DNA from 4 places in the Bradyrhizobium guangzhouense genome. Region 4 is predicted to be linked to each of the others. Evidence: predicted binding sites of a transcription regulator. Region 4 holds the regulator's gene; each other region holds the start of a gene.
The links. The regulator PhoB, encoded in region 4, activates phosphate uptake and scavenging genes when phosphate is short. The targets are predictions, from matches to a motif close to TGTCATNNANCTGTCAT.
Positions count from the first base shown of each region.

Region 1: a site for PhoB is predicted at 3,709-3,725, ahead of ugpB (sn-glycerol-3-phosphate ABC transporter substrate-binding protein UgpB). Genes of this name have one in related genera too.
Region 2: a site for PhoB is predicted at 2,782-2,798, ahead of XH91_RS11955 (UDP-2,3-diacylglucosamine diphosphatase). Genes of this name have one in related genera too.
Region 3: a site for PhoB is predicted at 2,844-2,860, ahead of XH91_RS02270 (DUF2794 domain-containing protein). Genes of this name have one in related genera too.

Region 1 covers NZ_CP030053.1:115,511-121,392, reverse strand. Annotated here, with positions in the region: gene XH91_RS00560 (sn-glycerol-3-phosphate import ATP-binding protein UgpC) at 1-535, opposite strand, end outside; gene ugpE (sn-glycerol-3-phosphate ABC transporter permease UgpE) at 540-1,388, opposite strand; gene ugpA (sn-glycerol-3-phosphate ABC transporter permease UgpA) at 1,391-2,272, opposite strand; gene ugpB (sn-glycerol-3-phosphate ABC transporter substrate-binding protein UgpB) at 2,339-3,655, opposite strand; gene XH91_RS00540 (CaiB/BaiF CoA transferase family protein) at 3,899-5,116, opposite strand; gene XH91_RS00535 (organic hydroperoxide resistance protein) at 5,287-5,712, opposite strand; gene XH91_RS00530 (MarR family winged helix-turn-helix transcriptional regulator) at 5,869-5,882, shown strand, end outside.
Region 2 covers NZ_CP030053.1:2,496,003-2,501,884, reverse strand. Annotated here, with positions in the region: gene XH91_RS11965 (threonine/serine dehydratase family protein) at 1-767, opposite strand, end outside; gene XH91_RS11960 (glycosyltransferase family 4 protein) at 888-1,946, opposite strand; gene XH91_RS11955 (UDP-2,3-diacylglucosamine diphosphatase) at 1,946-2,758, opposite strand; gene thiD (bifunctional hydroxymethylpyrimidine kinase/phosphomethylpyrimidine kinase) at 2,975-3,775, opposite strand; gene XH91_RS11945 (PAS domain S-box protein) at 4,084-5,882, shown strand, end outside.
Region 3 covers NZ_CP030053.1:453,932-459,813, reverse strand. Annotated here, with positions in the region: gene XH91_RS02285 (ABC transporter permease) at 1-598, shown strand, start outside; gene XH91_RS02280 (Bax inhibitor-1/YccA family protein) at 881-1,672, shown strand; gene XH91_RS02275 (GNAT family N-acetyltransferase) at 1,792-2,322, shown strand; gene XH91_RS02270 (DUF2794 domain-containing protein) at 2,410-2,781, opposite strand; gene XH91_RS02265 (DUF1223 domain-containing protein) at 3,360-4,139, opposite strand; gene acnA (aconitate hydratase AcnA) at 4,461-5,882, opposite strand, start outside.
Region 4 covers NZ_CP030053.1:6,896,919-6,902,800, reverse strand. Annotated here, with positions in the region: gene pstA (phosphate ABC transporter permease PstA) at 1-370, shown strand, start outside; gene pstB (phosphate ABC transporter ATP-binding protein PstB) at 367-1,191, shown strand; gene phoU (phosphate signaling complex protein PhoU) at 1,202-1,918, shown strand; gene phoB (phosphate regulon transcriptional regulator PhoB) at 1,941-2,654, shown strand; gene XH91_RS32885 (GcrA family cell cycle regulator) at 2,742-3,254, opposite strand; gene XH91_RS32880 (aspartate aminotransferase family protein) at 3,722-4,924, shown strand; gene argF (ornithine carbamoyltransferase) at 4,924-5,847, shown strand.

The DNA of each region.
Region 1 (5,882 bases), 380 kb from region 4:
TGCGGATCTCGACGCGCATCGCGATGCGCAGCTTGGCATCGAGGTTGGAGAGCGGCTCGTCGAACAGGAACACTTTCGGCTGGCGCACGATGGCGCGGCCCATGGCGACGCGCTGGCGCTGGCCGCCGGAGAGCTGCCCCGGCTTGCGGGTCAGCATGGTCCCGAGCTCGAGCACGCGTGCGGCTTCCTCGACGCGGGTCTTGATCTCGGCTTCCTTCATGCCGCGATTGCGCAGGCCGTAAGCCATGTTGTTGAAGACGCTCATATGCGGATAGAGCGCGTAGTTCTGGAACACCATCGCGATGTCGCGGTCGGCCGGCTCGACCTGGTTGACGACACGGCCGCCGATGTCGATCTCGCCGGAGGTGATGGTCTCGAGCCCCGCGACCATTCTGAGCAGGGTCGACTTGCCGCAGCCCGAAGGGCCGACCAGCACGCAGAACTGCCCGTCGGCCACATCGACATCGACGCCCTTGATGGCCTCGAAGCCGTTGGGATAGGCCTTGCGGACGTTGCGCAGCGTAACATTGGCCATGGGCCTATTTCTCCGTTTCGATCAGGCCCTTGACGAACAGGCGTTGCAGCAGCACGACGACCGCCACCGGTGGCAGCATCGCGAGCACCGCGGTGGCCATGGCGACCGACCATTCGGTGAGTGCGTCCTTCACATCGATGATCTTCTTGATGCCGATCACGATGGTCTGCATGTCGTCGCGCGTCGTGATCAGGAGCGGCCAGAGATATTGATTCCAGCCGTAGATGAACAGGATCACGAACAGCGCGGCGATGTTGGTCACCGAGAGCGGCAACAGCGTATCGAAGAAGAAGCGGATCGGACCTGCTCCATCCATCTTCGAGGCCTCGACCAGCTCCTTCGGCACCGTCATGAAGAACTGCCGGAACAGCAGCGTCGCGGTTGCCGACGCGATCAGAGGCAGGATCAGGCCGGAATAGGAATCCAGCATGTGCAGGTCGGACGTGATCTTGTAGGTCGGGAAGATACGCACCTCGACCGGCAGCATCAGCGTGATGAAGATGGTCCAGAACGTCGCCATCCTGAACGGAAAATTGAAGAACACGATGGCGTAGGCCGATATGATCGAGATCGCGATTTTTCCGAGCGCAATACCGACCGCCATGATGAAGCTCGACAGCAGCATGCTGCCCACCGGCTCGCGCGTCGTCTTGCCGGTGCCGGACATGATCGTGTTCCAGTAGGTGTCCAGCGCGTGGCTGCCCGGATAGAGCGGCATCTGGCCGTTGGCGATCACGGAGTTGTCGTGGGTGGAGGCGATGATCGCGAGATAGACCGGGAAGGCGACCACGATCACGCCGGCGATCAGCACCAGGTGCGGCAACAGATTTCCAAATCGTCGATGCTCGACCATTGTCAGTAATGGACCTTCTTTTCGACGTAGCGGAACTGGACTGCGGTGAGCACGACGACGATGATCATCAGGATCACGGATTGCGCGGCCGAGCCGCCGAGGTCCGAGCCCGCCTTGCCGTCCAGGAAAACCTTGTAGACGAGCGTCGAGGTGGAGCCGTTCGGCCCGCCTTCGGTTGCGGTATCGATGATGCCGAGCGTGTTGAAGAAGGCGTAAGTGATGTTGACGACGATCAGGAAGAACGTCGTCGGCGACAGCAGCGGGAATACGATGGTCCAGAACCGCCGCATCGGCCGTGCGCCGTCGATCGCCGCGGCCTCGATCACACTCTTCGGGATCGACTGCAGGCCGGCGAGAAAGAACAGAAAATTGTAGCTGATCTGGTTCCAGACCGCGACGATGACGATCAGGATCATGGCATGCGTGCCATTGAGCACCGGATTCCAATCGATGCCGTTACGCTGCAAGGCGCGCGCGATCATGCCGAGCCCGGGCTGGAACATGAAGATGAACAGCACGCTCGCCACTGCAGGTGCGACCGCGTAGGGAATGATCAGGAAGGTGCGATAGATCTGCACGCCTGCGATGTTTCGGTTCGCCATGACGGCGAGCAGCAGGCCGATCGCAAGAGAGAAGAACACGACGAGCAGTGAAAATACGAAGGTCGTGCCGATCGCGTGATAATATTCGGGCGTCTTCAGCAGGTTGGCGTAATTCTCGAACCAGACGAACTCGGTCGAGAGCCCGAAGGCATCCTGCACCAGGAAGGATTGCCAGAGGGCTTGCGCGGCCGGCCAATAAAAGAAGATCAGGGAGACCGCAAGCTGCGGAAACACCAGGAGGCAGGCGAGCAGCCTGCCTGGAAAGATCGCCCGGTTCTCCATGAAGCCCCCGCCTCACTCGCTGAAAGTCGTGGCTGCGGACCGTCCGCAGCCACGACCGATGAGATCTTACTTGGTCGCGGTCCGCTCGAACTGACGCAGCATCTGGTTGCCGCGCGAGACGGCAGCGTCGAGCGCTTCCTTCGCCGACTTCTTGCCGGCGAGCGCCGCCTCGATCTCCTCGGACCAGACGTCGCGCATCTGCACCATTCCGCCGAAACGCAGGCCGCGCGAGTTCTCGGTCGGCGGCTTGTTGGTGAGTTCCTTCAGCGGCACTTCCAGGATCGGGTTCTTCTCATAGAAGCCCGACGCCTTGGTCTTGTCGTAGGCCGCCTTGGTGATCGGCAGATAGCCGGAGACCTCGTGCAGATAGACCTGACGATCGGTGTCGGACAGGAAGGTGAAGAACTTCGCGATGCCCTTGTACTCTTCACTGGATTTGCCGCCCATCACCCACAGCGAGGCGCCGCCGATAATGGAGTTCTGCGGCGCATCCTTGGCGTCCGGGAAGTACGGCATCGGAACGGCCGTATAGTTGAACTTCGCGTTCGCCTTGACGTTCGGATAGAAGGCCGACGACGTCATGTAGAGCGCGCATTCGCCCGAAGTGAAGCGGCCTTCGCCGGTGTTGGTGCGACCGGAATAGTCGTAGCTCTTGTCCTTCTGAAGCTCGACGAGGTTTTCGAGCAGCTTGGTCTCGAGCGGGTTGTTGAATTCCAGCACGGTGTCGAAGCCGTCGAGGCCGTTGGCCTTGGTGCCGATCGGAATGTTGTGCCAGGCCGAGAACTGTTCGATCAGGCCCCATGTGATCCAGCTCGAGGAGAAGCCGCATGTCGGGCTCGTCGCGTGCAACTTCTTGGCGTCGGCGAACACCTCGGGCCAGGTCTTCGGCGGCGCGTCGATGCCGGCCTTCTTCAGGGCGTCGAGATTGACCCACATCACCATGCTCGACGAGTTGAACGGGAACGAGAGCATCTCGCCCTTTGCAGTCGAGTAGTAACCCGTGATGGCCGGCAGATAAGATTGCGGGTCGAACTTCTCGCCTTGCTCCTTCATGAGGTCGGAGACCGGCTTGATGGCGCCCTTGGCGGCCATCATGGTCGCCGTGCCGACCTCGAACACCTGCATGATACCGGGTGCGTTGCCGGCGCGGAACGCCGCGATGCCCGCGTTCAGCGTGTCGGCATAGCTGCCCTTGAACGTCGGAACGATCTTGTAGTCGCTCTGAGATGCGTTGAAATCGTTGGCAAGCTTGACCACGACGTCGTTGTTGGGGCCCGTCATCGCGTGCCACCACTGGATTTCAGTCACGGCCAGCGCCGGCGAAGCCGTCATGCCGACAGCGACTGCAACAGTGGCAGCCGCCCCAAAGAATCGAAGAGCCATCAAGAAACCTCCCTCAGCCGTCAATAAAGAAGCGCTTGCGCTAGCAGCGCCGTATGACGTTCACATGACTGTGTAAGCGGCCGAAACGAAAGCGGCAAGCGCTGGAAAAGGGAAGCCATCAAATAGGCGAACGCGCCGCGCGCAGCCGCAATCGTTCGCGGTGCACACTTGTGCCCGCGCCGCAGTGCGGCATCGCCAGGGTTTTTCTGCTCCCTCGCCGCTTGCGGCGAGGGAGCGCAGCATCTAGCGCTTGCGCTCCGGCCCGCAGACCACGCCGGTCTCGACCATGGCGTCGATCTCCGACTTTGAGTAGCCGAACTCGCCCAGTACCTCCTGGGAGTGTTGGTTGAATTTCGGCGGCAGTCGGCGCAGGCTCGGCTTGCTGCGATCGAGCCGGATCGGCGAAGCCACGCCCTTGTACCAGTCCTTCTCGATCACATCGCCGCGGGCGATGGTGTGCGGGTTTGTCAGCGCCTGGTCGATCTTCTGCACCGGGCCTGCGGGCAGGCCTGCGGCGAGCAGGCGATTGCACAACGGCTCGGCCTCGTGCTGGCTGAACACGGCGGCGAGCTCGGCGCGCAGCGCTTCGCGATTGGCGATGCGATCCTTGTTGCGGGCAAAGCGCGGATCGGTGCCGAGCTCGGGCTTGCCGATCTCCTTGGCAAGCTTGCGGAAGGTGCCGTCATTGCCGACGCCGATGAAGATGTTGTCGGTCTTGGTCGGGAAGATCGCGTAGGGCACGAGGTTCGGGTGCTCGTTGCCCGTGAGGCCGGGCGGCTTGCCGTGCATGAAATAATTCGCGGTGTGCGGATGCATGATGGCGAGGCCGGTTTCGTACAGCGTCGTCTCCAGGAACTGGCCCTTGCCCGAGCGTTGCCGCTCGGAGAGCGCCATCAGGATGCCGATCGCCGCGTAGAGCCCGGTGGTGATGTCGACCAGCGGCACGCCGATCCGCATCGGGCCGCTCTCGGGCGACCCCGTCGCGGCGATCATGCCGGTCATGGCCTGGATGATGGCGTCATAGCCGGGATTGCCGCCACGCGGGCCGTCGGCGCCGAAGCCGCAGATCCGGCAATGCACGAGGCGCGGATATTTCTTGCTGAGCACATCGTTGCCGATGCCCCATTTCTCCAGCGTGCCTGGCTTGAAATTCTCGATCAGGACGTCGGCCGTCTCCAGCATCTTCCGCAGCACGACACGGCCACCTTCCGAGGCGAGGTCGAGGCCGATCGAACGCTTGTTGCGGTTGATGCCGATGAAATAGGCCGCGTCGTCGTCGTGGAAGGGAGGGCCCCAATCGCGCACCTCGTCGCCGGCGGGCGGCTCGACCTTGATCACGTCGGCGCCATGGTCGGCGAGGATCTGGGTGCAGTAGGGACCGCCGAGCACGCGCGTGAGATCGATGACGCGCAATCCGCTCATTGCGCCCAACGCTGCTTCAGAACCGGCTGCTTCAGTCATGCCGTCGCTTCCCCTGTGTCGAAATTGATCTCAGGCCTAGCGAGGTTCGATCGCGCCAGCAATGGCTTGTCGCGTGGGGGCGTATGCGTCGCCGCGCAATCCGCGGCGTGGAAAATCTCATGGAAGCGGCCGGCCCGAGAGGATCCCGGGCCAGCCAATTCACCGTCGGATCAGACGACCGTCAGGCGAACCTCGACATTGCCGCGGGTGGCGTTGGAGTACGGGCACACCTGATGCGCCTTCTCGACCAGCGCCTCGGCCTCGGTGCGGGACAGGCCCGGCAACGAGACGGCGAGGTCAATGTCGAGGCCGAAGCCGCCGGCCGAGCGCGGACCGATGCCGACGGTCGAGGTCACGGAGGCGTCAGTGGGAACCTTCGGGCCGCCCTGCGAGGCCACGAACTTCATTGCGCCGATGAAGCAGGCGGCATAGCCGGCCGCAAACAGCTGCTCGGGATTGTTGCCGGCGCCGCCGCCACCGCCGAGTTCCTTCGGCGTGGTGAGTTTGACGTCGAGCGCGCCGTCGAGGGTCGCAGCATGGCCGTCGCGGCCACCGGTGGCCTTTGCGCTGGTCTTGTACAGGACGTTCACTGACATTTTCGTCTCCCTTGGGGGCTTCGGTTTGGGTGGCTTTCATATCGCAAACAATTAGATTGTGCGCAATTGAAATCGGCATGTCTCACATTTAATTGTTCGCAATTGAATGTAGATCCGCCCGGTCCCACAATGCGGGTCAGTCTCGAGAGATTCTCTATGGCCCGGAAATC
Region 2 (5,882 bases), 2.8 Mb from region 4:
CTGTTGATCGCGAAGGTCATCTCGCCGGGGATCAGCGCCATCAGCGCATCGCAGATGGTGCGGCCCGCCGGCGGATGCGGCTCGCGATGGCCGGCGCTCAGCGAAATGCCGTGATCGTCGAACGCCTCCGGTTCGGCCACCACAATCTGTGCCTGCGGATAGCGCGCCTTCACGGCCGTGGCGACGCCCGCGATCAGGCCGCCGCCGGAAGCCGGCGCCACCACGATGTCAGGCGGGAGGCCGAGCATTGCCATGTCTTCCGCGATCTCGCGGCCGGCGGTGCCCTGGCCCGCGATCACGAAGGGATCGTCATAGGGCCGCACCAAGGTCGCGCCGCGCTTCTCGGCGATGCCGCGCGAGATTGCCTCGCGGTCGTCGTTGTAGCGGTCGTACAGCACGACCTCGGCACCATAGGATTTGGTGCGCTCGCGCTTCGACAGCGGCGCGTCCGCCGGCATCACGATGGTCGCATGCATGTCGAGGATTTTCGCCGCCGCCGCCACGCCCTGGGCGTGGTTGCCGGAGGAGAATGCGACGACGCCGCCGGCCCGCTTGTCCTGCGGGATCGAGAACACCTTGTTGAAGGCGCCGCGGAACTTGAAGGAGCCGGTGCGCTGGAGCATCTCCGGCTTCAGGAACACTTTTGCGCCCACGCGCTCGTTGAGCACGGGAAAGGACAGCAGCGGAGTGCGGACGGCGAAAGGCGCGAGCACGCGGGCAGCGGCGTCGATATCGGCGGGGCCGATCGGAAGGGGCTGTTCGGACATCGGGTGATGTTATCGCGGGGGACGAGGCGCGGGCAAGACACCTCCGCGCGAGGATTTCCAAAGCGCTTTCGAGCGAAGTGGGCACCGGTTCGCATGAAGAAAACGCGTCAAAACAGGAATCTAGGCCACGAACCGCTTCTGTTCCGCCCCGGCCCGGCCCGGCAGCACGGCGCCGACGGCGCGGATGCTGTCGACAAAAGCCCTCGCCGAGGCCTCCCAGGTGTAGGCGGCGGCGAATTCGACACAGGCTTGCCTAGAGATGTCGAGCGCGGCGAAGCAGGCGTTGCGCAGGTCGTGGTCGAGCGCGCCGACGGGCGCATCCCCGATCACGTCCCGCGGGCCCTTGACCGGGAAGGCCGCGACCGGCAGGCCGCTCGCCAGCGCCTCGAGCAGGACCAGGCCGAACGTGTCGGTCTTGCTCGGAAACACGAAGACGTCGGCCGCCGCATAGATGTCGGCCAGTTCCTCGCCGTGCTTCTCGCCCAGGAAAATCGCCTCGGGATAGGCCTCCTCCAACGCGTTGCGCGCCGGGCCGTCACCGACGATCACCTTGGTGCCGGGCAGATCGAGCTCGAGGAACGCCTCGAGATTCTTCTCCACCGCGACGCGGCCGACCGAGAGGAATATCGGCGCCGGCAGACAGAGATCGACCGCGTGGGGATGGAACAGATGGGTGTCGACCCCGCGCGGCCACAGCACGACATTGTCGAACCCGCGCTCGCCGAGCTCCCGGGCCAGCGCAGGAGTAGCCGCCATCACGGCCCGGCTCGGGCTGTGGAATCGGCGCAGCGCCCGCCAGATCAGCGAGCCCGGCACCGGCACCCGGGCACGGACATATTCGGGAAAGCGGGTATGGAAGCTGGTCGTGAACGGCAGCTTGCGCTGGCGGCAATAGCGGCGGACCATCAGCCCGATCGGCCCTTCCGTCGCGATATGGATGCTGTCGGGCCGCGCTTCCTCGATCAGTCTTGCAATGCGCGCCGGCCGCGGCATCGCCAACCGCACGTCGCGATAGCTCGGCATCGCGAAGGTGCGGAACGATTGCGGCGTCAGGAACGCGAACTCGACACCGAGACCTTCGACGCTAAGCGTCTTCGCGGCGTCAGCGAGCTTGGTCAGCGTCCGAACCACACCGTTGACTTGCGGGTGCCAGGCGTCGGTCGCGACCAGGATGCGCATCAGGCCGCCCTTGCTGCCACCTGCGGCACTTGTGCCGGCTTCTGCAGATGATCCGCCCAGGTGATGATCTCGAAACGGCCGTCGTCGTGCTCGACCAGCGCGGTGCAGCTTTCGACCCAGTCGCCGCAGTTCATGTAGCGGATGCCGTTCTCGTCGCGGATCACGGCGTAGTGGATGTGGCCGCAGATCACGCCGTCGGCGTCGTGGCGCCGCGCTTCGGCGGAGAGCGCCTGCTCGAACGCGCCGATATAGTTGACCGCGTTCTTCACCTTCTGCTTGGCCCATTGCGACAGCGACCAATAGGGCACGCCGAACAGGCGGCGGAAGAAGTTGACGAAGCGATTCATCTGGATCGCGAAGTCATAGGCCTTGTCGCCGAGATGGGCGAGCCAGCGCGCGTTCTGCACCACGAGGTCGAAGATGTCGCCGTGGATGACGAGATAGCGCTTGCCGTCCACGCCGGTGTGCACCGTGTTCTCGACGACGTCGATGCCGCCGAAATGGGTGCCGTAATAATTGCGCAGGAACTCGTCGTGATTGCCGGGCACGTAAATGACCTTGGCGCCCTTGCGCGCCTTGCGCAGCAGCTTCTGCACCAAATCGTTATGCGATTGCGGCCAGTGCCAGCTCGATTTCAGCGCCCAGCCGTCGACGATGTCGCCGACGAGATAGATGGTGTCGGCATCGTGGTAGCGCAGGAAGTCCAGCAAGAGGTCGGCTTGAGAGCCGCGGGCTCCGAGATGAACGTCGGAGATGAACAACGTGCGAAAGCGCCGCTCCGGGCTCTCGTCACTCACATCGTAACTTCCCATGCGCCAGCCTGTAACTGTGTCCCGTGACAGGGGGATGACCGATTGAACCCTTGAGGCACCCTCAGATACGAATCGAACCTTGCCTCGCCTTCCCCGCGAATATCAGTCACATGCGACAATCAGGCGACATGGTCAGGCAATGATGGCCTGCAGAACCCCGGAACCCTGGCTTTGTTGGTTAATATCGGGACCGTCGGCGCCAGCAGGACGCCGGCGTCAGTAAAACGTGTGGAAATGGTGGATCGGCCCGTGGCCGTGACCGACGCTGAAACGGTCGGCCGACGCGATTGCCGCGCTGATCCAGCTCTTGGCATGGCGCACGGCCGTCGCGAGATCCTCGTCCTTGGCGAGGCCCGCCGCCACTGCCGACGACAGCGAGCAGCCGGTGCCGTGGGTATTGCGGGTGGCGATGCGCGGCGCGGCGAGCGCGAGCGTGGTGTCAGCACTGACGAGATAGTCGGTGCTCTCCGCGCCCTCGCCGTGCCCGCCCTTGATCAGGACCGCACGGCAACCGAGAGACAGCAGGCGGCGCCCCTGGCTTTCGATCTCGGCCTCGCTTCGCGCGACTGGCTCGTCGAGCAGCGCGGCCGCCTCCGGCAGATTGGGCGTGATCACGGATGCGAGCGGCATCAGTTTCGCGCGCAACGCCGCCACGGCCTCTGCGGCGAGCAGGCGGTCGCCTGATGTCGCGACCATCACGGGATCGAGCACGACATGGCGCGGCTTCCAGCGCGCCAGCGCACAAGCGATCGCATCGATGCTCGCAGCCTGCGCCACCATGCCGATCTTGACCGCGCCGACATCGAGATCGGAAAACACGGCATCGATCTGCGCGGCGACGAAATTGGCCGGCACCGCATGAATGCCGGTGACGCCCTTGGTGTTCTGCGCCGTCAGCGCCGTGATCGCGGACGCCCCGTACACGCCGAGCGCGGCAAACGTCTTCAAGTCCGCCTGAATGCCGGCGCCGCCGCTCGAATCCGAGCCGGCAATGGTGAGCGCCACGGGCGTGGTCATCGCGGGATTCGCTTGCTTGAAGGAACGACGGCCATGATCTGTCCTGACATGGCCTGTCCTAGCGCGCCCCTGCAGCTCCAGCAAGCCGGCGAATCAGGCAGAAACGGTGCCGCACAGCCGTGTCGTCCCGGAAGCGTGCACATCCCGGAAAATATGACCTAGGCATCACCCGGCCTTGGCGCATCCTCCCAAATCGGTGAAACATTAGTGAATTCGTCCAGCGACTCCAAATTGCGGGCCGGTTCGGCCTGCAATTCTCTCGGGAAGAAATCATGTGGGCCTTTTTCGAACGTCTCCTCGATTCGTCAATGCTTTCACCGCACGGCATCTGCCTGTTGTGGGAACCCGAGCTGATCTGGCTGCACGTTGCCTCCGATGCCGTGATCGCCGCCGCCTATTTCTCGATCCCGTTCGCTCTCACCATTCTCGTCACCAAGCGGCGCGACCTCCAGTTCGGCTGGGTCTACTGGGCGTTCGCGATCTTCATCATGGCCTGCGGCCTGACACATCTGTTGTCGATCTACACGCTCTGGGTTCCGATCTACGGCATTGAGGGCATCGTCAAGGCGGTCACGGCTGCGGCCTCCATCTTCACCGCGGGCGCGCTGTGGCCCCTGCTGCCGAAGATCCTGGCGATCCCCTCCCCGTTCGAGCTGCAAAAGGTTCAGGCCGCGCTCGAGGAGGAAGAGATCAAGAGCCGGGACGCGACGCTGCTGCTCAAACAGGTGGGCGAGGCTCAGCGCGCGATGCGCGAAAGCATGACGCGCCTCACAGCCGTGGTCGAGACGGCGGTCGACGGCGTCATCCTGTTCGACGCGCAAGCCCGCATTCTCCTGTTCAACCCCGCTTGCGAACGGCTGTTCGGCTATCGCGCCGACGAACTCATGAATCGCGACATCGGCATGCTGATGTCCAATGAGGAGAGGTCCTCATCCGCAGGTCATGCGCGGCGTTTCGCAACCGGAGAAGCCGTCGGCCTGCGCAAGGATGGCTCGACGTTTCCGATGGACCTGTCGGTGGGCCAGGCCTGGCAGGACGGCGAGCTGATCCACGTCGGCATCATCCACGATCTGACCACGCGCAAGCTCACCGAGCAGCAGCTCCAGCAGGCGCAGAAGATGGAGACGGTCGGCCAGCTCTCCGGCGGCATCGCCCACGACTTCAACAATCTCCTCACCGTCATCATCGGCAACGCCGAGCATCTCAGCGAGCAGCTCAAGGCGCGGCCCGATCTCAGGCAATTTGCCGACGACATCTGCGAGTCCGGTGAACGCGGCGCAGAACTGACGCAGCGGCTGCTGGCGTTCAGCCGCCGCCAGTTGCTCCAGCCGCGCACGATCGACTGCCGCGAGCTGATCCTGTCCATGCTCAAGCTGCTCAAGCGCACCTTGCGCGAGAACATCGAGATCAGGACGACGTTCGGTCCGGGCACCATCCGGGCGTTTGCGGACCGCGCCCAGCTCGAATCCGCGGTGCTGAACCTTGCGCTCAACGCGCAGGACGCGATGCCATCGGGCGGGCATTTGACGCTGAGCACGGAGATCGCCGCGATCGACGATGACTATCGCGCCCTTCACCCGGAAGTCGCATCCGGCAGCTACGCCCTGATCTCGGTCACCGATGACGGCGAAGGCATGACCCCTGAGGTCATCGAGCGCGCCTTCGAGCCGTTCTTCACCACCAAGGAGGTCGGTAAGGGGTCCGGCCTCGGGCTGAGCATGGTCTATGGCTTCGCCAAGCAATCCGACGGCCATGTCTCTATCTACAGCGAAGAGGGTCTGGGGACGACGGTCCGGATCTATCTGCCGCGCGTCGGCGCCGGACAGTCGGTGGCCGACATGCCCGAGACCGACGAGGCTGCGCCGCGGGGCCATGAGACCATCCTGATCGCGGAGGACGATCCGTTCGTGCGCTCCTCGGTGATCCAGCGGGTGGAGGCGCTCGGCTATCGCGTCGTCGCCGCCGTCAATGGCAAGGAGGCCTTGCAGCGGCTGCGCGCCGATCCCCGCATCGACATGCTGTTCACCGATATCGTGATGCCCGGTGGCATGAGCGGCTGGGAGCTCGCCGAGCAGGCCCGTCGCGTCAGGCCCGGCCTGCCGGTGCT
Region 3 (5,882 bases), 720 kb from region 4:
CTGGCAAGGACTCGGCATCAATTTCGTGCTGGTGTTCTCGCCCAATGCCTTCAAAGGCGCGCCGCATACCCACATCGCGACACTGACCGAAGCCGGCGGCAATGCGACCGGCGACGGCAAGATCATCAAGCAGGTCGCGGATGCTTACCCGATGGTGACGAGCGTTCGCGTGCGCGAGGTGATGGAGACGGTCGGCGCGGTCGTGACTAATCTCGCGCTCGCGATCCGCGGCGCCAGCGCCGTGACGCTGATCTCGGCGATCCTGGTGCTGGGCGGCGCACTCGCCGCCGGCCATCGCCACCGCGTCTATGATGCGGTGATCCTGAAGACGCTGGGCGCGACGCGGTTGCGGCTGCTCGGCGCCTATGCGCTCGAATATCTGCTGATCGGGTTCGCCACTGCCGTGTTCGGCGTGATCGCCGGCAGCATCGCGGCCTGGTTGATCGTGACGCGGCTGATGACGCTGACTTTCGTCTGGCAGGCCGCAAGCGCCGCCGGCGTGGTGGCCGCCGCCCTGGTCGTCACCGTCGGGCTCGGCCTTGCGGGAACGCTGCTGGCGTTGAACAAAAAGCCCGCCACGGTGTTGCGGAATTTGTGACAAAAGGTAGCGACCAGCCGCACGGGAGCGGAATCGCGCGATTCCCGCGGTTAACCACGTTTGCTTGTCAGGCTCACGTCAGGATTGCGCGGGAAGGGCGACATTCGGCCGCGCGTGGACCGTTGCAGCGGATGTGTTAGTTTCCCACATATCGGATGGGTTCGGAGCCCCGATTGTTAGCCAAATTTAATGTCGGCAGGCATCGGTATCCGAGATAGAATTTGACGAACCGGCGGCATGGCGACCCCCATGCCAGACCGGGCAACCAACGGGAATTCGACCATGTCGGACCTAGACCGCAATTACGCTTCTCCTTTCGGCCGGGCCGCCGGGCGTGTTGACGCCGCGACGGTCGATGCCGGTCTGCGCGCCTACATGCTGCGCATCTACAATTACATGAGCATTGGCCTCGCCATCACCGGCCTCGCCGCGCTCGGAGTTTACATGGCTGCCGTCACCGACGTTCCGACCCCGGAAGCCGTCCGTGTCGGCAAGCTGTTCCTGACGCCGTTCGGCTACGCGATGTTCGTGAGCCCGCTGAAATATCTGTTCATGCTGGCGCCGCTCGCCATGGTGTTCGTGATCTCGGCCGGCATCAACCGCCTGGCTCCCTCGACCGCCCAGATCCTGTTCTGGGTGTTCTCGGCGCTGATGGGTATCTCGCTGTCCTCGATCTTCCTGGTGTACACCCACACCTCGATCGTGCGGGTGTTCTTCATCACCGCGGCGACGTTCGGCGCGCTGAGCCTCTATGGCTACACCACCAAGCGTGACATGACCGGCATGGGCTCGTTCCTGTTCATGGGCCTGATCGGCATCATCATCGCGAGCTTGGTGAACCTGTTCCTGGCCAGCACGGCGCTGCAGTTCATCGTGTCGGTGGTCGGCGTCCTGGTGTTCGCGGGCCTCACCGCCTGGGACACCCAGCGGCTGAAGAACGACTACATCTACGGCTACGCCTCGGCCGGCGGCGACATCGCCGAGCGCGCGGCGATCTCTGGTGCGCTGTCGCTGTACTTGAACTTCATCAACCTGTTCACGCTGCTGCTGCAGCTCCTCGGCCAGCGCGACTAAGCGATAGACCCGAGGGAACGGACACGAGCCCCGGCCGAAAGGCCGGGGTTTTTGTTTGCGGCATCTCGCCATGCGGAAATGCCGTTGCTCGCACCAAAGCCCCTGCTAATCTCGCCTCCATGTCCACACCTGAAATCAGGCCCACTGTCGAGGCCGACCTCCCCGCCATCACCGCCATCTACCAGCAGGCTGTCCGCGAGGGCACCGCGACGTTCGAGCTTGATCCGCCTGATCTCGCCGAGATGACGCGCCGCTATCGCGCGCTGGTCGACGGGGGCTATCCCTATTTCGTAGCCACCATCGACAGCCGCCTCGCCGGCTATGCCTATGCCGGCGCCTACCGGCCGCGCCCGGCCTATCGCTTCACGGTCGAGAACTCGATCTATCTCGATCCCGCCTTCCACCGCCGCGGCATCGGCTCACTGCTCCTGGAGCGGCTGATCCGCGAATGCGAGGCGCGGGGCTTTCGCCAGATGATCGCCGTGATCGGCGATTCCGCCAATGCCGGTTCGATCGGCGTGCACACCAGGGGCGGCTTCAAGATGATCGGCACGCATCCCAATGTCGGCCTGAAGTTCGGCCGCTGGCTGGATACGGTGATGATGCAGCGCGATCTCGGCCAGGGCGCGGAGACGGTGCCGGAAAAGTAATCCGGTCTCGTAGGGTGGATTAGCCTCGCGGATTGCGCAAAGCGCAAACCGTCAGGCGTAACCCACCTTGCGGCACTATCTGTGCCGCTACACCACCGCCAATTTCCGATCGATCGCCAGCAGCACGCGCTCGAGCTCGTGGCCGCGGCGCAGGATCAGGCCGGTCGCCGAGATCACGCTGTACATGCCCTGCTTGCGCGCGAGCCGCGGATCTTTCTCGATGCGGTAGATCGGCACTTCGGAGGCGCGGCGATAGACCGAGAACACCGCGCGGTCTTTCAGGAAGTCGATCGCATAGTCGCGCCACTCGCCGTCGGCGACCATGCGGCCATAGAGATTGAGAATTCGGTGCAGCTCGAGCCGGTTGAACGTCACCCGGCCGGGTTGGGCATTCGCAGCGGCGGGGCGCGCCACTGCGCGCTGCTCGCTCGGATCGGCATCCTCCGACGTCAAACTCATGGGGCGCCTCCATCGCGTCAGCATGACCGCCTCCGCGAAGACCGTCCCCGGAGCCGCGGATCATGACACCTGCATGATTGCGCCAACTGTTCCCCGCCGCAAGGGGCTCTTGCAAGGGACTCCTGAAGCGCGCCCCCTGCGGACCTGGGTTCACCTCACTGAGCGGCAGCGAATCATGACACACGCAACGGTGGAACTTCTCAGCGGCAAACCGTCACGGGATCGTTAGCAGGAATCACAGGATCGCCGCTTTTCCGCCCACCGCCTGCCGCCCTGCATTGCGAAAAGATGAGTGTGCGTTGACCCGGTCCTTTCGGTTCCGGATTCCTCAGCCCCCAGCCCCCCGGGGTCGAACAGGATCGGGTCTGTACGCGCGACAAGGAGGGCCAACGCGAGTTGGTCCTTTTTTGTTTGTGGCGGGATGTTTCCGCTCTTTCCGTCATTCCGGGGCGCGCGAAGCGCGAGCCCGGAATCCATTTCTCAGCTCGGATCGTGGATCGATGGATTCCGGGTTCGCGCCAGGAGGCGCGCCCCGGAATGACGAAGACTGATTTTGCGGAGACGATCCAGGCTTGCGTCTAGTGCAGCGACGTGTACGCCGCGCCGAGCATCGGACCGGGCTTATCGCGGCTGCCGTCCTGGACGTAGACCACCGCGCCGTCGACGCTGTCGCGCGACGTCAAATTCTCGATCGGGACGGCCCAACTTTCCGGATGTCCGTGCCAGTCGCCGACCTTGAGCAGATTGCGTACGACGTTGTGGTAGGTGATCTGCTGCCCGCGATTCTCACCGCGGCCGATTTCGATCGGCACCGATTTCATGATCGAGCAGATCCAGACCTCGCCATGCGAGACCGTCGGCTCCTTGCTCGCGGCGACCGACACGTTGATCTGCTTGCCCGCGAGCGACATCGTCACCGGCACGCTCATGATGCCCGCGCTCGTGTCGGTCTTGTCGATCGCGTTCTCGATGCCGGAGCGGTCGCTGCCGATGACATGCGCGGCGCCGTTGACCACGACCTGCGGCGTGTAGACCTCGCGGTCACCGCGCATGCGCGAATAGGCGCGCTGCCGCGCCGAGAAACGTGAATCCGCCAGCGTGTCTTTCCAGCCGAGATAATCCCAATAGTCGATCGGCATGCTCAGCGCGATGATCGAGGGGTCCTTGGCGAGATCGCCGATGACCTTGTCGGCAGGCGGGCAGGAGGAGCAGCCCTGGGAGGTGAAGAGCTCGACCACGGCGCGGGGATCGGCCTGGGCGGGGCGGATGACGGCGACGATGGCGCAGATGCCGAGTGCTCCTGACCAGAATGCTCCGGACCATCGCGAAACGAAATTAGAAGCCATCATACCAGTCATGTTGAACGTCACACAGGTAGCTCGTTGCGGGAAGATCTTATCGCCTGATGGTCACCGTAGTCTTACGGGCGCAGTACATTCAACCGTCCAGAGCAGGATTTTGCCGGCCGGGCCCATCCGAAACATACCGCAAACGTACGAAGGCGGCCTTTTGATAGGCCGCCTTCGTTTTTCCTTCTACTCACGTCGCGGTGAGCCACCGTTCACAAATTCGCGCGCTAAAGTGCGCCGAGCGCACTTTAGATTGTTGTTGGAGCATGATCTTTCCGGAAAACCGCTGCACAATTTGCGCTAACGCGGCCTTCGGGTCCGGATCATGCTCTAGGCCGCGAGCTTGCGCAGCACGTAGTGCAGGATGCCGCCGTTGCGGTAGTAATCGAGTTCGTCCAGCGTATCGATGCGGCAGAGCAGCGAAACGCGCTGCAGCGAACCGTCGCCGGACACGATCTCCGCGGTCAGCTTCTGGCGCGGCTTGAGGTCGCCGACCAGGCCACGCAGCGTGACCTTCTCGTCGCCCTTGAGGCCGAGCGACGACCAGGAGGTGCCGTCCTCGAAGGTCAGCGGCAGCACGCCCATGCCGACCAGGTTCGAACGATGGATGCGCTCGAAGCTCTGGCAGATCACGGCGCGAACACCGAGCAGACGCGTGCCCTTCGCAGCCCAGTCGCGCGAGGAGCCGTTGCCATATTCGGCACCGGCGAACACGACGAGCGGCACCTGCTCCTGCTGGTACTTCATCGCGGCGTCGTAGATCGACATCTGCTCGCCGTCCGGCCAGTGCTTGGTCAGACCGCCTTCCGGGATGTTTCCGTCCGCACCCTTCAGCATGAAGTTCTTGATGCGGATGTTGGCGAAGGTGCCGCGCATCATGACTTCATGGTTGCCGCGGCGCGTGCCGTACTGGTTGAAGTCGGCGGGACGCACCTGGTGCTCGCTGAGGTATTTGCCGGCGGGCGAGGTGAGCTTGATCGAACCGGCCGGCGAAATGTGGTCGGTGGTGATCTTGTCGCCGAACATGGCGAGGATGCGCGCCTCGACGATATCGGTGACCGGCTCCGGCTCCTTTTTCATGCCTTCGAAATAGGGCGGGTTCTGCACGTAGGTCGACGACATGTTCCAGCGATAGGTCTCGCTCTCGACCGTCTTGATCTTGCGCCAGTTGGTATCGCCCTTGAACACGTCGGCATACTTCTTCTTGAAGATCGACGCGGTCACGAACTTCTTCATGAAGGCGTTGATCTCCTTCGTCGTCGGCCAGATGTCCTTCAGATACACCGGCTTGCCGTCCTTGCCTTCGCCGAGCGGCTCGACCGCGAGGTTCTTGGTGACGCTGCCGGCGAGCGCGTGCGCGACGACCAGCGGCGGCGAGGCCAGATAGTTCGCCTGCACGTCAGGCGAGACGCGGCCTTCGAAATTGCGGTTACCCGAGAGCACGGCGGCGGCGACGATGCCGTTGTCGTTGATCGACTTCGAGATCTCCTCCGGCAGCGGACCGGAATTGCCGATGCAGGTGGTGCAGCCGAAGCCGACCAGGTTGAAGCCGACCTTGTCGAGATCGGCCTGCAGACCGGAATCGGCGAGATAGCCCGCGACCACCTGGCTGCCCGGAGCCAGCGAGGTCTTCACCCACGGCTTTGCCTTCAGGCCTTTGGCGGCGGCATTGCGTGCAAGCAAGCCTGCACCGATCAGCACGCTCGGATTCGAGGTGTTGGTGCAGGACGTGATGGCGGCGATGACGACGTC
Region 4 (5,882 bases):
CATGCTGTCGCTGGTGCCCAACGCGCTTCGCGAGGCAGCCTCGGCGCTCGGCCTGCCGCGTTCGCTGGTGATCAAACGGATCGCCTATCGTGCCGCCCGTTCCGGCCTCATCACCGGCGTGCTGCTCGCCACCGCCCGCGTCGCCGGCGAAACCGCGCCGCTGCTCTTCACCGCGCTGTCGAACCAGTTCTTCAGCCTCAGCCTGAACAAGACGATGGCGAACCTGCCCGTGACCATCAACAACTTCGTCCAGAGCCCCTACGCCTATTGGAAGCAGCTTGCCTGGAGCGGCGCGCTGCTGATTACCCTGACCGTGCTAGCCCTGAACATTGGCGCGCGCATTCTCGGCGCCGAGAGGACCGCAAAATGAGTGATCTTTCCGTGTCGATGAGCGCGTCCGGTGGGCTTCCGCATGCCCAGCAGCCGCTGCCGGAAGCCCCGGCCAAGGTGACGGTGCGCAGCCTCAACTTCTATTATGGCGAGCACCACGCCCTGAAGAACATCAATCTGGCGCTCGGCACCAACCGCGTCACGGCTTTCATCGGCCCGTCGGGTTGCGGCAAGTCGACCCTGCTGCGCATCTTCAACCGGATGTACGACCTCTATCCCGGCCAGCGCGTCACCGGTCAGCTGATGCTCGACCAGACCAACATCCTCGACCCCAAGCTGGACCTCAATCTGCTGCGCGCCCGCGTCGGCATGGTGTTCCAGAAGCCGACGCCGTTCCCGATGACGATCTACGAGAACATTGCCTTCGGCATCCGCCTCTATGAGAAGATCTCGAAGTCCGAGATGGACGACCGCGTGGAGAAGGCGCTGCGCGGCGGCGCGCTGTGGAACGAGGTCAAGGACAAGCTCAACGCGTCCGGCCTGTCGCTCTCCGGCGGCCAGCAGCAGCGTCTCTGCATCGCCCGCACCGTCGCGGTGCGGCCCGAGGTGATCCTGTTCGACGAGCCCTGCTCGGCGCTGGACCCGATCTCGACCGCCAAGGTCGAAGAGCTGATCCAGGAGCTGTCGGAGAACTATACGATCGCGATCGTCACCCACAACATGCAGCAGGCGGCGCGCGTTTCCGACAAGACCGCCTTCATGTATCTCGGTGAGCTGATCGAGTTCGACGACACCAGCAAGATCTTCACGTCGCCGTCCGACCGGCGCACGCAGGATTACATTACCGGCCGGTTCGGCTGAGGAGACGGACATGGGTTCTGAACATACCGCAAAGGCTTTCGATACCGACCTCCAGGAACTGACACGGTCGGTTGCGGAAATGGGCGGCCTCGCCGAGCGCATGATCGTCGATTCCGTCGACGCACTGATCCGTCGCGACGTCGCGCTCGGCCAGCGCGTCGTCAACACCGACGCCGAGATCGACGCGCTTCAGAAGAGGATCGAGGAGCACGCCGTGCTCACCATCGCCCGCCGCCAGCCGATGGCGGTGGACCTGCGCGAAATCGTCGGCGCGATGCGCGTCGCGACCGATCTCGAGCGGATCGGCGATCTCGCCAAGAACATGGGCAAGCGCGTCGCGGCGCTGGAGACCGATTTCCATCCGCTCAAGCTGTTCCGCGGCCTCGAACACATGACCGACCTCGTGCAGCAGCAGGTCAAGTCGGTGCTCGACGCCTATGCCGCGCACGATCTGCCGGCGGCGATGGCGGTGTGGAAGGGCGACGAGGAAGTCGACGCCATCTGCACCTCGCTGTTCCGCGAGCTCCTCACCTACATGATGGAGGATCCGCGCAACATCTCGTTCTGCATCCATCTGATGTTTTGCGCCAAGAACATCGAGCGGATCGGCGACCACGCCACCAACATCGCCGAGACCGTGTTCTACATGATCGAAGGCCAGGCCATCACCGACAAGCGGCCGAAAGGCGACATGACGACCTTCGCCACGACGATCCCCAATACCTGAATCCTCAAGGAGCGACGACCCCATGGGCGCACGCATTATGGTGGTTGAGGACGAGGAAGCTCTCACCGAGCTGCTTCGTTACAACCTCGAAGGCGACGGCTATGACGTCGAGACGGTGATGCGCGGCGACGACGCCGATACCCGCCTCAAGGAGCACATCCCCGATCTGATCGTGCTCGACTGGATGCTGCCCGGCCTGTCCGGTATCGAGCTGTGCCGGCGGCTGCGCGCGCGCTCCGACACCAAGCAGCTGCCGATCATCATGCTCACCGCGCGTGGCGAGGAGAGCGAGCGTGTCAGGGGCCTCGCAACCGGCGCCGACGACTACATCGTCAAGCCGTTCTCGGTGCCCGAGCTGCTGGCGCGGGTGAAGGGCCTGCTGCGGCGCGCCAGCCCCGAGCGGCTCGCGACCGTGCTGGCTTTCGGCGACATCGAGCTCGATCGCGAGAAGCGCCGCGTGGCGCGCTCGGGCCGGCCGATCGATCTCGGCCCGACCGAATATCGCCTGCTGGAGTTCTTCCTGGAGCATCCCGGCCGGGTGTTCTCGCGCGAGCAGCTGCTCGACAGCGTCTGGGGTCGCGACATCTATATCGACGAGCGCACCGTCGACGTGCATATCGGCCGCCTGCGCAAGCTGCTCAATCTCGGCCGCGAGCAGGACCCGATCCGCACCGTCCGCGGCGCCGGCTACGCCCTCGACGATCGCTTCGCGAAGGCCGAGCAGACGTCAAGCTAGCTACGCGCAGGAAAAACAAAAAAGCGCGCCTTGGGGCGCGCTTTTTTTTGTCTCGATCATCCCGGACGATGTCGTCTCGAGCTGTGCTCAGCGCGTGCCGGGCTTCGCCGGAGCGCGACGGCGATCGGCGGCCGGCTGATACGCCACCCGCGAGTGCTGGGCGCAGTAGGGCAGGCCGGACAGCGCCTTGCCGCCACAGAAGAAGAAATCCGGGCTCGAGGGATCGCCGACCGGCCAGTGGCAGGTGGCCTCGTTCAATTCGAGCAGCGACAGCCGCTGGCTCATCGGCACCACGTTGTCGTAAGTGACCGGTTCGGCCTCGACCTCGACCTCGAAGGCCTGCGCCAGCGCGGTGTTGCCGCGCGCGATGGGGCGGCTCACCCGCATCATGTGCTGCGCAGGACGTGCCTTGCGCGGTCGGGGAGCTGCTGATGAGGGGCTCTTGGCGCGGCCGGACAGGCCGAGCCTGTGCACCTTGCCGATCACGGCGTTGCGGGTCACGTTACCGAGCTCAGCGGCGATCTGGCTCGCCGAAAGTCCGGCCTCCCAGAGCTTTTTCAGCTGCTCGACACGATCATCCGACCAGGTCAAAACCGTCATTGCACCCTTTCCTTCGCCGGCGCCTGCCATCTATGGGGCCTCACGACGAATGCCTAAGCCTCGAAAAACCCGTGCCGCCAGAATCCCTTAAGGCTCGCCGGGCGCACCAAATGCGCCCGGGCGTTTACGCCGGTACATGAGGACTTTTGGGATCAGAACCGCTGCACGAGATGTCGTATCTGACAAGCCAAACGCTACAATATGGCGTGACTCACGCGCAAGAGTCCGCCGACTCGCTTCCACATGTTCCGTGGCGAAAATCCCGCAAAATCGCCACCGCAAGACTACGGATTCAGCATTTCGCGGGGCTTTCCGGGCGGCATTGACACCCGTATTGCCAAGCATAAGATGGTTGCGCGTGCCGCCCTTAAAAGGCGGCACGTTTCGTTTTCCGGTCCAAATGACGCGCTGCGCAAGGCGCGTTCAGGCCGTCCGAAACACCCTGAGTGACCACCAAAGAGACCGTCATGACCAACAGCGCAACGCCGCATTTGCTCCCCGTTTTCGCCAGGGCCGACATCGGTTTTGAGCGCGGTGAAGGCGTCTGGTTGATCGCAACCAATGGCGATCGCTATCTCGATTTCACCTCGGGCGTGGCGGTGAATGCGCTCGGCCATGCCCATCCGGCGCTGGTCAAGGCGCTGCAGGAGCAGGCCACGAAGCTCTGGCACATGTCGAACCTGTTCCAGAGCCCGGATGGCGAGAAGCTCGCTGCGCGTCTCTGCAACGAGAGCTTTGCCGACTTCGTGTTCTTCTGCAATTCCGGCGCCGAAGCGCTGGAGGGTGTGATCAAGCTGGTCCGCCATCATCACTTCTCCAAGGGCCATCCGGAACGCTACCGCATCATCACCTTCGAAGGCGCCTTCCACGGCCGCACGCTGGCGACGCTGGCCGCGACCGGTTCGGCAAAATACCTCGAAGGTTACGGTCCGCCGATGGAGGGCTTCGACCAGATCCCGCATGGCGACATCGAAGCCGTGAAGAAGGCAATCGGTCCTCACACCGCCGGCATCCTGATCGAGCCGATCCAGGGCGAGGGCGGCGTACGTCCGGCGACATCGGCCTTCCTCAAGGCGTTGCGCCAGCTCTGCGACGAAAAGGGCCTGCTGCTCGCCTTCGACGAGGTGCAGACCGGCATGGGCCGCACCGGCGATCTCTTTGCCTATCGACGCACCGGCGTCACACCAGACGTGATGTCGCTGGCGAAGGCGCTCGGCGGCGGCTTCCCGATCGGCGCGATCCTGGCGACGGCGGATGCGGCCGCCGGCATGGGCCCCGGCTCGCACGGCTCGACCTTCGGCGGCAATCCGCTGGCGATCGCGGCCGCGAACGCCGTGCTCGACGTCATGCTCAAGCCCGGCTTCTTCGATCACGTGCAGAAGATGTCGCTGCTGCTCAAGCAGAAGCTCGCCTCCGTGATCGACCGTCACCCCGATATCGTCAGCGAAATCCGCGGCGAGGGGCTCTTGATCGGCATCAAGGCCGTGGTGCCGTCAGGTGATCTGGTCGCAGCCTTGCGCAACGAGAAGCTGCTCACCGTCGGCGCCGGCGACAATGTCGTGCGCTTCCTGCCGCCCTTGATCGTCACCGAGGCCGAGATCGAGGACAGCGTCATCAGGCTCGAACGCGCCTGCACGGCGCTGTCAGGCAACAAGCGGGCGGCAAGCTGATGAGCAAGGGTCCCAAGCATTTCCTTGATATCAACGAGCTGCCGCTGTCGGAGCTCAAGAGCATGCTGGCGGCCTCCTCCGCCATGAAGGCGAAGCAGAAGGCGCATCAGCCGGTCAGGCCGCTCGAAGGCAAGACGCTGGCGATGATCTTCGAGCGCCCGTCGACCCGCACGCGCGTCTCGTTCGACGTCGCCATGCGCCAGCTCGGCGGTGAGCCCATCATGCTCACCGGCGCCGAGATGCAGCTCGGTCGCGGCGAGACCATTGCCGACACCGCGCGCGTGCTGTCGCGCTATGTCGATGCCATCATGATCCGCATCCTCAACCACGAGGCGCTACTCGAGCTCGCGGCGTATGCAACCGTACCCGTCATCAACGGCCTGACGCGTCGCTCGCATCCGTGCCAGGTGATGGCCGACCTCATGACCTATGAGGAGCATCGCGGCCCGATCGAGGGGCGAACCGTGGCCTGGACCGGCGACGACAACAACGTGCTGGCGTCCTGGGCTCATGCCGCCGAACGCTTCAAGTTCAAGCTCAATGTCGCAACGCCGCCGGAGCTTGCCCCGAAGAAGGTGATGCGCGACTGGATCAAGGCGACCAATGCGCCGATCGTGCTCGGCACCGATCCCGAGGCCGCGGTGAAGGGCGCCGATTGCGTCGTCACCGACACCTGGGTGTCGATGGGCGACAAGGAAGGCGAGCACCGTCACAACGTGCTCAAGCCCTATCAGGTCAATGCCAAGCTGATGTCGCTGGCAAAGCCCGATGCGCTGTTCATGCACTGCTTGCCCGCCCATCGCGGCGAGGAGGTCACCGACGAGGTGATCGACGGTCCGCAATCGGTCGTGTTCGACGAGGCCGAGAACCGCCTGCACGCACAAAAGGGCATTCTGGCCTGGTGCTTCGACGCGGTGAAGTAAGGCGCGCATGGTGTTAATCGTCGTCCTGGCGAAAG